DNA from 2 places in the Mesorhizobium monacense genome. Region 1 is predicted to be linked to the other one. Evidence: predicted binding sites of a transcription regulator. Region 1 holds the regulator's gene; the other holds the start of a gene.
The links. The regulator PhoB, encoded in region 1, activates phosphate uptake and scavenging genes when phosphate is short. The targets are predictions, from matches to a motif close to TGTCATNNANCTGTCAT.
Positions count from the first base shown of each region.

Region 2: AC1RUK_RS17695 (LTA synthase family protein) is a predicted target of PhoB. The motif match lies at 1,797-1,813, and genes of this name have one in related genera.

Region 1 covers NZ_CM165567.1:6,598,762-6,604,610, reverse strand. Annotated here, with positions in the region: gene AC1RUK_RS31655 (ROK family protein) at 1-1,209, shown strand, start outside; gene AC1RUK_RS31650 (DUF6881 domain-containing protein) at 1,238-1,591, shown strand; gene phoB (phosphate regulon transcriptional regulator PhoB) at 1,619-2,308, opposite strand; gene phoU (phosphate signaling complex protein PhoU) at 2,325-3,035, opposite strand; gene pstB (phosphate ABC transporter ATP-binding protein PstB) at 3,074-3,898, opposite strand; gene pstA (phosphate ABC transporter permease PstA) at 3,914-5,230, opposite strand; gene pstC (phosphate ABC transporter permease subunit PstC) at 5,227-5,849, opposite strand, start outside.
Region 2 covers NZ_CM165567.1:3,606,639-3,612,487, forward strand. Annotated here, with positions in the region: gene fabG (3-oxoacyl-[acyl-carrier-protein] reductase) at 1-583, opposite strand, end outside; gene fabD (ACP S-malonyltransferase) at 645-1,586, opposite strand; gene AC1RUK_RS17695 (LTA synthase family protein) at 1,864-3,789, shown strand; gene AC1RUK_RS17700 (hypothetical protein) at 3,934-4,152, shown strand; gene rpsF (30S ribosomal protein S6) at 4,466-4,966, shown strand; gene rpsR (30S ribosomal protein S18) at 4,966-5,214, shown strand; gene rplI (50S ribosomal protein L9) at 5,479-5,849, shown strand, end outside.

The DNA.
Region 1 (5,849 bases):
CGGCGCAACCGGGCGATGGTGATTTCGGCTGTGCGCCGGGCCGGCCAGCCGTCACGGACTGAGATCGCCGCGACCACCGGCCTCAGCCATTCGACCATTTCGGCGATCTCGTCGGACCTGATCCAGGAAGGCATCCTCACCGAGAGCAAGCCGAGCGAGACGGCTTCACTGAAGCGCGGCCGGCCGCAGGTCGGCCTCGGCCTCAATCCGGAAGCCACGGCGGTGATGACCGTGGTGCTGTCGCTGAACTTCCTCTCCGTCGCCGTCATCGATTATGCCGGACAGGTCATTGCCGAGGAACAGCGCCGCCTCGACACGCTGACCATGCCGCGCGACGAGCTGATCGGCGAATGCACGGCAATAGTCCGGCGCCGGTTCGAGGATCCGGACCTCGATGTGCGCAGCGTCGCCCGCATCGCGATGGGCATCCAGGGCATCACCGACACCCATGCCCGCGCCATGCTGTGGTCGCCGATCACGTCGCTGACCGACATCCCCTTTGCCGACATTCTGGAAGGCGAATTCGGCATTCCCGCCACCATGGAAAACGACTGCAACATGATGGCGGTGGCGCTGCAATGGCGCGATCCCGACCGCTACCGCGACGATTTCATCGCCATCCTGCTCTCGCACGGCATCGGCATGGGGCTGGTGCTGAAGGGCGAACTGTTCACCGGCACTCATTCGTCCGGCGGCGAGTTCGGCCACATGATCCACCGGCCGGGCGGTGCGCTCTGCCGCTGCGGACGGCGCGGCTGCGTCGAGGCCTATGCCGGCAACTATGCCATCTGGCGCAACGCCAGGATGATGAGCGAGGATGCCGAACCGGTCGATGTCGGCGATGCCGACATGCGCGCGCTCGCCGCGCGGGCGCGCGAGACCGACGGCCCGGAGCGCGAAGCCTATCGCAAGGCCGGCGAGGCGCTCGGCTTCGGCCTTGGCAGCCTGTTCGCACTGATCGACCCGGCACCGGTCGCCATGGTCGGCGTCGGCGCCGCCGCCTTCGATCTGATCGAACCGGCGCTGCGCGAGGCGATTGCCCAGACTGCCGGCGGCCAGCACTCGAAATCGATCTCCTTCGACACCGAGCCGAATGAGTTGCCGCTGATCCGCGAGGGCTGCGCCATGCGCGCGCTCGGCTTCGTCGACCAGGAGATTTTTGCGCCGGGCGTCCAGCAGCGAACGGTCGCCGGCAAGAGCGTTGCCTGAAACGTCAGACCCCCAATCGTGAGCGTCTATGATGAAGAGCTACCGTAACCGGCATGGCGTGACATATTACCTGCCGGACTTCGGCCCGCCAGTCCGTTGGCTTTCTTGCGCCGATGTCTCGTCCCGTGAAACTGATCTTCCCGTCGTGTCCTACTTCGAATGCGACGCCGAAAATCTTGGTTGTCGGGCAATGCACATTTACGCAGATGGTCGCGTGCTCCTCGCCTATCCCGGCGGTCTCGACGGCGATCACTTGCCCGAAGGGGAACTGCCGCCGGTGGGAGAGGTCGACGACCCAGATGGCGCGCAAACCCGCGAGACCACCAAACCCGAGTTCGATGCTCTGTGGGCTGTACTGTCTCGCTTAGAAAGTAGCGCGTGAATCCCGATCTGTCGGGATGGAAGGGTCCTAATCTTCCCTGATGGCGTAGCCGGCGCCGCGGATGGTGCGGATGACGTCGGGCATGCGGCCATTGTTGACCGCCTTGCGCAGCCGGCCGACATGCACGTCGACCGTGCGCTCGTCGATATAGATCGTCTCGCCCCAGACATTGTCGAGCAGCTGGCTGCGCGAAAACACCCGGCCCGGATGCCGCATCATGAATTCGAGCAGTCGGAACTCGGTCGGTCCGAGCCTGATCTCGCTCTTCTTGCGGTAGACCCGGTGCGACTCGCGATCGAGCACGATGTCGCCAACCTTCAGCATGCTGGACAGCACTTCCGGCTTGGCGCGGCGCAGCAGCGCCTTGACCCTGGCCATGAATTCCGGCGTCGAGAACGGCTTGACCAGATAGTCGTCGGCGCCGGTGGAGAGGCCCCGCACGCGGTCGCTCTCTTCGCCACGCGCCGTCAGCATGATGATCGGCAGCCGCTCGGTCTCGGGCCGCATCCTCAGGCGCCGGCAAAGCTCGATGCCGGAAACCGCCGGCACCATCCAGTCGAGCACCAGAAGATCGGGCACATTCTCCTGCAGGCGGATCTCGGCCTCGTCGCCGCGCGTCACCACCTCGACCTGGTAGCCTTCGGACTCCAGATTGTAGCGGAGCAGCACCCCCAGCGGCTCCTCGTCCTCCACCACCATGATGCGTGGCGCGATCATCGGTCGGTTACCCCTGTCATGCCGCCGGCGCGGACATCGCCGTCTCGTCCTGTTTGGGACGATTGGCGGGCAATTGCGAGCCGGTCAGAACGTAGTAGGCGTTCTCGGCAATGTTGGTGACATGGTCGCCGATGCGCTCCAGATTCTTGGCGCAAAACAGCAGATGCGTGCAGGCCGTGATGTTGCGCGGATCCTCCATCATGTAGGTCAGCAGCTCGCGGAACACCGACGTGTACTTGACGTCGATGCGCTCGTCGTCGTTCCGAAGCTTGGCGAGTGCCGCAGCGTCGGCGGCGGCGTATTGCTCGATCACCCGTTGCACCTGGACCAGCACCAGCTGCGCCATCACATCGATGGAGTGCGAGAGGTCGCGCGGCGTGACGCTGAGGCCGACGGTGCCGACGCGCTTGGCGATGTTCTTGGCAAGGTCGCCGATGCGCTCAAGATCGCCGGCCATGCGGATCGAACCGACCACCGCGCGCAGATCGTTGGCCATCGGCTGGCGCTTGGCGATCAGCGTGATGGCGCGGTCGTCCAGCTCGCGCTGGCGCGCATCCATGATGGCGTCGTCTGAGACGACGCGCTGCGCCAGCGCATTGTCCGATGTCAGCAATGCACGGGTTGCCCCGCCGACCATCGAGCCGGCCAGTTCGCCCATGTCGGAGATCAGCTTGCTGATCGCCCCGAGATCCTCGTCGAAAGAGGCGACGGTATGATGTTCACCCATGATCCTGTCCTCGTGCCTGAAAATTGCCGCCGGACCGCTCAGCCGAACCGGCCGGTGATGTAGTCCTGCGTGCGCTTGTCGTCGGGGTTGGTGAACATCTTGTCGGTGGCGCCCTCCTCGACCAGATAGCCGAGGTGGAACATGGCCGTGCGCTGCGACACGCGCGCCGCCTGCTGCATCGAGTGCGTGACGATGACGATCGTGTAATTCTGGCGCAGCTCGTCGATCAGCTCCTCGACGCGGGCCGTGGCGATCGGGTCGAGCGCCGAGCAGGGCTCGTCCATCAGGATCACTTCCGGCGACACGGCGATGGCACGCGCGATGCACAGGCGCTGCTGCTGGCCGCCGGAAAGGCCGGTGCCGGGCTCTTGCAGGCGATCCTTCACCTCGTTCCAGATCGCCGCCTTCTTCAGGCTCGATTCGACGATCTGGTCCATGTCGGCCTTGCGCTTGGCCAGCCCGTGGATGCGCGGGCCGTAGGCGACGTTCTCGTAGATCGACTTCGGGAACGGGTTGGGCTTCTGGAACACCATGCCGACGCGGGCCCTGAGTTCGACGACGTCGATGTTCTTGTCGTAGATGTCCTCTTCGTCCAGCGTGATCTTGCCGGTCACCCGCGCCGAGTCGATGGTGTCGTTCATGCGGTTGAGGCAGCGCAGGAAGGTCGACTTGCCGCAGCCGGAAGGGCCGATCAGCGCCGTCACCTGGTTGAGGCGGACGTCGAGATTAACGTCGAACAGCGCCTGCTTGTCGCCATAGAACACGCCGACCTTGTCGCCGCGCATCTTGATCACTTCGTTCGACTTGGCGTTCATCTTGTCGCCCACTGCATTTTCGAGGGACTGTTCGGTCATGATGTTCATACCAGATGCCTTCTTTTACCAGCGCCGTTCGAAGCGGCGCCGCAGCACGATCGCTGTGATGTTCATGGCCATGAGGAAGACGAGCAGGATGATGATGGCGCCCGACATGCGCTCGACGAAGGCGCGTTCGGCCTCGTTGGCCCACATGTAGATCTGCACCGGCAGCGCCGTCGCCGGATCGAAGGGCGTCTTCGGATAGTCGGCGACGAAGGCGACCATGCCGATCAGCAGCAGCGGCGCGGTCTCGCCCAGCGCACGCGCCAGCCCGATGATGGTGCCAGTGAGGATGCCGGGGGCGGCGAGCGGCAGGATATGCTGGAACACCATCTGCATCTTGGACGCGCCGAGGCCGAGTGCTGCCGAGCGGATCGACGGCGGCACCGCGGCAAGGGCGGCGCGCGTGGCGATGATGATCGTCGGCAGCGTCATCAGCGTCAGCACCAGGCCGCCGACGAAAGCGGCCGAACGCGGCATGCCGAGGAAGTTGATGAACACGGCAAGCCCGAGCAGGCCGAAAACGATCGACGGCACCGCTGCCAGATTGTTGATGTTGACTTCGATCAGGTCGGTGAGGCGGTTCTTCTTGGCGAATTCCTCAAGATAGATCGAGGCGGCGACGCCGATCGGCAGCGCCAAGAGCAGCACGATCACCATCATGTAGAACGAGCCGATGATCGCCACCCCCATGCCCGACGTTTCCGGGCGGCTGGAGGCGCCATAGGAGAACAGGCCGGTGTTGAAGTGCTCGGCCATCGCCCCGTCGGCCTTGAGCTTGTTCATCCACGTGATCTGCTGGTCCGAGACCTTGCGGCGCGCCTCCTCGACACTGAGGTCGATCTGGCCCTTGAAGGCGGAGTCGAGATTGGCGGCGGCGAGGATGTTGACGTCGCGCGTCGTGCCGATGACCGACGGGTCGGCGGCGACGATGTCGCGCAGCTGGACGCGGGCGCCTTCCGACAGGAAGCCCTTGAGCTTCATGACCATCGGCTTGTTGCTGGGATCGATGCCGAGCTTGGCCACCAGCGCGCGTTCGGCGAGCTTGGGATAATTTGCCTTGATCAGCACGCTCGGATCGGTAGCGCGCTTGTTGGACGGATCGATCAGCTTCTCGTCGAAGCTGATCGGCAGCGTCACCGTCGTCTGCCAGAAGGCGGTGTAGCCCTTCGAGACGATGGTGATCAGCATGATGGCGAGGAACGCCAGGCCGACCGAGATCGCCAGCGCGCCATAGATGCGGAAGCGGCGTTCGGCGGCGTAGCGGGCCTTGAGGCCGATGTCGCGGCGCGGATGAGCCGCCGCCCGGACCATCGTATCCATGGGGATGTCGGTCATTCGTACTGCTCCCGGTATTTGCGCACGATGTACAGCGCGACGATGTTCATCACCAGCGTCAGCGCGAACAGCGTGAGGCCGAGCGCGAAGGCGACCAGCGTCTGCGGCGAATTGAACTCAAGGTCGCCGGTAAGCTGGTTGACGATCTTGACGGTGATGGTGGTCATCGCTTCGAACGGGTTGACGGTGAGGTTGGCGGCGACGCCGGCCGCCAGCACGACGATCATCGTCTCGCCGATGGCGCGCGAAGCGGTCAGCAGGATGGCGCCGACGATGCCGGGAAGTGCCGCCGGCAGGATCACCCGCTTGATCGTTTCCGAGCGCGTTGCGCCGAGACCGAGCGAGCCGTCGCGCATGGCGCGCGGCACCGCGGTGATGATGTCGTCGGACAGCGAGGACACGACCGGGATCAGCATGACGCCCATGACCAGGCCGGCGGTGAAGATGCTCTGGCCCTGGATGAAGGGCGAGCCGCCGGTCAGCGCCGCCGAGAGATCGCGCAGGAACGGCCCGAGCGTGACAACGGCAAAGATGCCGTAGACGATGGTCGGGATACCGGCGAGCAGTTCAAGCGCCGGCTTGACCACCCCGCGCACCTTGGGCGTTGCGTATTCGGCCA
Region 2 (5,849 bases), 3.0 Mb from region 1:
CGTTGAGCTTGTCGGTCATGGCCAATTCGATGAAGCCCGGAGCGACGCAGTTGACGGTGATGTTGCGGGTGGCGATCTCCTGCGCCAGCGACTTGGAAAAGCCGATCATGCCGGCCTTCGAAGCGCAGTAGTTGGCCTGGCCGGGATTGCCTGTGACCCCGACCACCGAGGTGATGTTGACGATGCGGCCATGCCGGCGGCGCATCATCGGATGGGTGAGTTCGCGGGTCAGCCGGAAGGCAGCGGTGAGGTTGACCTCCAGCACCGCATCCCAGTCGGCATCCGACATGCGCACGAACAGGCCGTCCTTGGTGATGCCGGCATTGTTGACGAGGATGTCGACACCTTCGAGATCGGCCTCGGCCTTCTGGCCGAGCGCCTTGACCTCGTCGCGGTCGGACAGGTTGGCCGGAAACAGTTTGACCCGGTCACCGAGCTCAGCGGCCAGCGCCTCCAGCTTTTCGACGCGGGTACCATGCAGGCCGACGATGGCGCCCTGCGCATGCAGCACGCGGGCGATCGCTTCGCCAATGCCTCCGGTTGCGCCGGTGACGAGCGCCTTTCGGCCGGTCAGTTCGAACATTTTTGTCTCCTGAATCTCAGAGGACACCCTTTCACATGGGTGGGGTCAAATCGCCAGTGGATTATGCAAGCGTCGCCAGCGCCGCCTCGACGTCTGCCGCCGTGCCGACGGCGGCGGTGGCGACATCGCGGTTGATGCGTCGCGCCAGTCCCGACAGCACCTTGCCGGCGCCGACTTCGTAGAGCGTCGCAACGCCATTGGCGCCGAACCATTCCACCGTTTCGCGCCAGCGCACGCGGCCGGTCACCTGTTCGACCAGGCGGCCCGCGATCTCGTCGGGGTCGCTGGTCGGCGTGACTGTGACGTTGGAAACGACCGGTACCACCGGCGCGTTCTTCGCCACGCTGGCCAGCGCCTCGCGCATGATTTCGGCCGCCGGCGCCATCAGCGCGGAATGGAAGGGCGCCGAGACCTGCAGCATCAGCGCCCGCTTGGCGCCCTTTTCGGTGCAGAGTTTCGCCGCCAGCTCGACCGCGGCCCTGGCGCCTGAAATGACCAGCTGGCCGCCGCCATTGTCGTTGGCGACCTGGCAAACCGAGCCTTGAGCGGCTTCAGTGCAGGCGGCTTCGACATCTGCCTGTTCCAGCCCGATGATGGCCGCCATGGCGCCCTCGCCGGCCGGCACCGCCGCCTGCATGGCGTTGCCGCGCACGCGAAGCAGCCGCGCCGCATCGGCGACCGAAACGAAGCCGGCGGCGGCAAGGGCGGAATATTCGCCCAGCGAATGTCCGGCGACGTAAGACACCTTGTCCTTCAGCGAAAAGCCCCTCGCCTCCAGCGCCCGGATCGCGGCCAGCGACACCGCCATCAGCGCCGGCTGGGCGTTGGCGGTCAGCGTCAGCGTCTCTTCCGGACCCTCCCAGATCAGTTTCGACAGTTTTTCGCCGAGCGCGTCGTCGACCTCCTCGAAGACCTTGCGCGCCTCGGGAAAGGCATCCGCCAGGTCCTTGCCCATGCCGACAGCCTGGCTGCCCTGTCCCGGAAAGGTGAATGCGACGGCCATTTGGGCTTCTCCAGAGGCTGGTTTTCCCTGCCTGTGACGCAAGGCGGACGGCCAAGTCAAGCCCGCGGGCAGCGTTTCAGCCTTCGTTGCGGCCGGGAAAACCGACCGAGTCCCTGTTCCGAAAGCCTTTTTGGCGATCACACCTGATGAAAACCGCTCACGAATCGTTTGCTGGCTCTTCTTATTTTCGCCACAGCCGCTAGCTTTTGCATGACAGTTCTATGACAGATCAGTGACGCGAGTGGGAAAGACGCGTTGCGTGGCCGGGGGAAGTGAAGTGGCAAGGATCAGGAAAGGCGTGACCAAACCCGCGCCGCAGTTTCTGGAAGGCGATCCGTCCACCGGCTATCTGCCGGGGCGGAAGTGGCCCGTCGTCCGCTATGGCCTGATCAGCCTGCTCGTCTCCGCCATACTGGTTTTTGCCATCGAATGGATCGTGCGCGGCGACTTTTACGGCACGGTCGGATTCTTCCTGCAACCCTTCAAACCGGGTTGGACCACCATCATCGTGTTCGCGCTGGTGCTGATCGGCCTTGACGCCGTGCTCGGCCGCAGCCACCAGAGCCTGATGATCGTGGCGCCGCTGACGCTGGCGCTGGCCTTTGTCGGCCACCAGAAGTCGCACTATCTCGGCGACCCGCTCTATCCGACCGATTTTCTGTATTCACGCCAGATCATGTCGCTGATGCCACTTTTGGTGCGCGAGCGGCCGATGACTGCTCTCGCCATCGCGATCGGCATCGTCGGCGGCCTGTCGCTGCTCGTCTATGGCTGGCGGCAGTGGCGGCGCCGGGTGCCGGTCCTCAGCCGCAAGGGGCGCCTTGCCAGGCTGACGCTGACCGTGCCGCTGCTTGCCTTCTTCGTCTCGATCATGGATTACGCCACCTTCTCGTGGACCCGCGACCGGCTGCAGATCATCCCGATCATGTGGGACCAGAAGGAAAACTACGCCTCCAACGGTTTCGCGCTGGCCTTCGCGCTCAACGTGCCGATGGCGCAAGTCTCGGCGCCGGCGGGCTATTCCGACAAGGCGATCGCGGCGATCGACAGGCCCGGGGTGACGACATCGGTGCCGGCCGACAAGCCCGACATCATCATCGTGATGAGCGAATCCTTCTGGGATTCGACCAAGCTGCCCGGTGTCACCATCACGCCGGATCCGATCCCCAATGTGCGGGCGCTGCGCTCGGGCTACATGTTCTCGCCCGAATTCGGCGGCATGACCGCAAACATCGAGTTCGAGGCGCTGACCGGCTTTTCCAACGCCTTCCTGCCGGCCGGCTCCATCCCCTACCAGCAATATGTGCGCTCGCCGACGCCCTCGCTGGCCACCTTCCTGAAGAGTGAAGGCTACAGGGCGCGCGCCATTCACCCCGGCACCAACTGGTTCTGGAACCGCGGCGCGGTCTATGCCGATTTCGGCTTCACCGACTTCCGCTCGGAGGAGACGCTGCCGCCGATGCAGAAGCGCGGGCCGCTGGCCTCCGACGCGGCGATGACCGACGAGATCATACGCGAAGCCGACGCCAGCGAAGACCCGGTCTTCCTCTTCGCCGTCAGCCTGCAGAACCACGGTCCCTACGAGCCGTATCGTTATTACAATCCGACCCACAAGGTGCAGGCGCCGATCAGCACATGGGCGCGGGAATCGCTGCTCAGCTTCGCCGAAGGCTCCGCCGATGCGGACCGCGGCCTCGAGCGCCTGATCGAATGGGCGAGGAAACGCGAGCGGCCGACGGTGATCGCCTTCTTCGGCGACCATCTGCCGCCGCTCGGACCGGTCTATGTCGAGACCGGCTTCATGAAGGACAATGTCGCACCGCGCAAGGAACCGGCCGACCAGATGCTGGAGCATCACCAGACGCCGCTGATCATCTGGTCGAACCGCACCGGCCCGGCCGAGGACATGGGCGCGGTCAGCCCGGCCTTCCTGCCCTACCACATCCTGACCACGGCGGGCATCACGCACCCCTATTATACCGGCTTCCTCGGCGCACTGCGCGAACGCTACCGCGTCGTCGACCGCAACCTGCTCTTGACGCCGGCCGGCGAGGCGACGCCCGACTGGGCGCGGCAGAAGAAGATCGACCCGGCGATCAACGATTTCCGCCTGCTGCAATACGACATGATGTTCGGCAAGCGCCGGGCAGCACCCGACTTCTTCCCCGAGACGGTGGACAAGGCGGTCGCCCACACCAGTTGAGCCTGGTGTTCTTCGACCCTGCGACGCCAAGGACGGCGGTAGTGTCTCAGTTTTGAGATTTGCCCTACCGTCAATCGGCATCGACCTGTCGCATGGCGAGCCGAACTCCTGTATGCTTAGCCGAAAGAGGTGGAGGCTTCTTTCATGAAACGACACCTGACCGACGAGGAAAAGGCGCGCGTTCGCGACAGGCTGACGGCAGTCGAGGGCGCCAGGTACCCGGACCATATCGTTTCAGTCATGGTGAACAGCGAGACCGACGACAACGGCAATCCAGTATGGTCGGTCGTTAAATCATATGACGATAGGGAGGCTGCCTACGGGCACAGCGTGCTTATCAAGTGGCCGGGATGCACCTGGTAACGCTCTCTGGCCGACTATCTGATTTGGATTTCAGACTAAGACACTGCCCGCCCTTGCCTTCCCCGGGAATTGCTGTATAGACGCCCGCAATCTGCCGGTCCTTGCTGGGGGCTGAACGGAGGGCCGTTGCTTTTCTCGAAAAGCGGTGTGTGAAGCCAGAAGCGCTTCCGCCTCCCGTGTCTCCGCTCTCGACCGTCTCGAAATGCTCCTTTCTTCCCGCCCCCCCTTTTACCGGGGATCAGCGGTCAGAGAAGTTGCAGAGGCTTTTGCCGCGAGGGTCCGGGAGAGAAACGAAGAAAGGCACTGATACACTATGGCTCTCTACGAACATGTGTTTCTTGCCCGGCAGGACCTCTCGCAGCAGCAGGTCGATGCGCTTGTCGAACAGTACAAGGGCGTCATCTCCGCCAATGGCGGGTCCGTCGGCCGGGTCGAGAACTGGGGACTGAAGTCCCTCACCTACCGGGTCAACAAGAACCGGAAGGCATACTACACGCTTATGGACCTCAACTGCCCGCCGGCAGCGCTCAACGAGATGGAGCGCCAGATGGGCCTGTCCGAGGACGTGCTGCGTTTCCTGACCGTCAAGGTCGAGGCGCATGAGGAAGGCCCGTCGGCCATGATGCAGAAGCGCGAAGAGCGCTCGGAACGCGGCGGCTTCGGCGACCGTGACCGTGGCGATCGTGGCCCGCGCTCGTTCGGCGACCGCGATCGCGGCGACCGTGGCGACCGTCCGCCGCGCTCGTTCGGCGACGCCGGTGGCGATCGTGGTCCGCGCCGTCCGCGCGAAGGTGTTGAAGGGGGTGCAGAATAATGGTCGACATCAATCAGATCCCGACCCGGCGCCCGTTCCACCGCCGCCGCAAGACCTGCCCGTTCTCCGGCGCCAACGCGCCAAAGATCGATTACAAGGACGTGCGCCTCTTGCAGCGCTACATTTCCGAGCGCGGCAAGATCGTGCCGTCGCGCATCACCGCCGTCAGCCAGAAGAAGCAGCGCGAACTCGCCAAGGCGATCAAGCGCGCCCGCTTCCTCGGCCTGCTGCCCTACGTGGTTCGCTAAGGCCTTTTAGTTTGACCATGATCTTGTCCGAAAACCGGTATCCACTTTTCGGGATCATGGTCTAGCCAGCGGGCGGCTAGCCGCCCGCTTTTTTCCCCACGGCGACGGGCGCCGCAGGGTTCGATCCAAAATCCCGAGTTGAGGTGAAAAGCCTCTAACTGCCGCGACAGGCAGGACAGCGACACCGGCGGTAACCGCCCCTTTTGCTTCCTGACCTGTTCCAGAGAATTCGGCGTCTACGCCTAACCTTAAAGGAACAAAACCATGGAAGTCATTCTTCTCGAACGCGTTTCCCGCCTCGGCCAGATGGGCGATACCGTCAAGGTCAAGGACGGCTTTGCCCGCAATTTCCTGCTGCCGCAGGGCAAGGCGCTGCGCGCCAACGAAGCCAACAAGAAGAAGTTCGAGGGCCAGCGCGCCCAGCTCGAAGCCCGTAACCTCGAGCGCAAGTCGGAAGCCGCGCAGGTTGCCGAGAAGCTCGACGGCAAGAGCTTCATCGCCGTGCGTTCGGCCGGCGAGACCGGCCAGCTGTACGGTTCGGTGTCGACCCGCGACATCGCCGACCTGCTGACGACCGAGGGCTTCTCGGTCAACCGCAACCAGATCCAGCTCAACCAGCCGATCAAGACCATCGG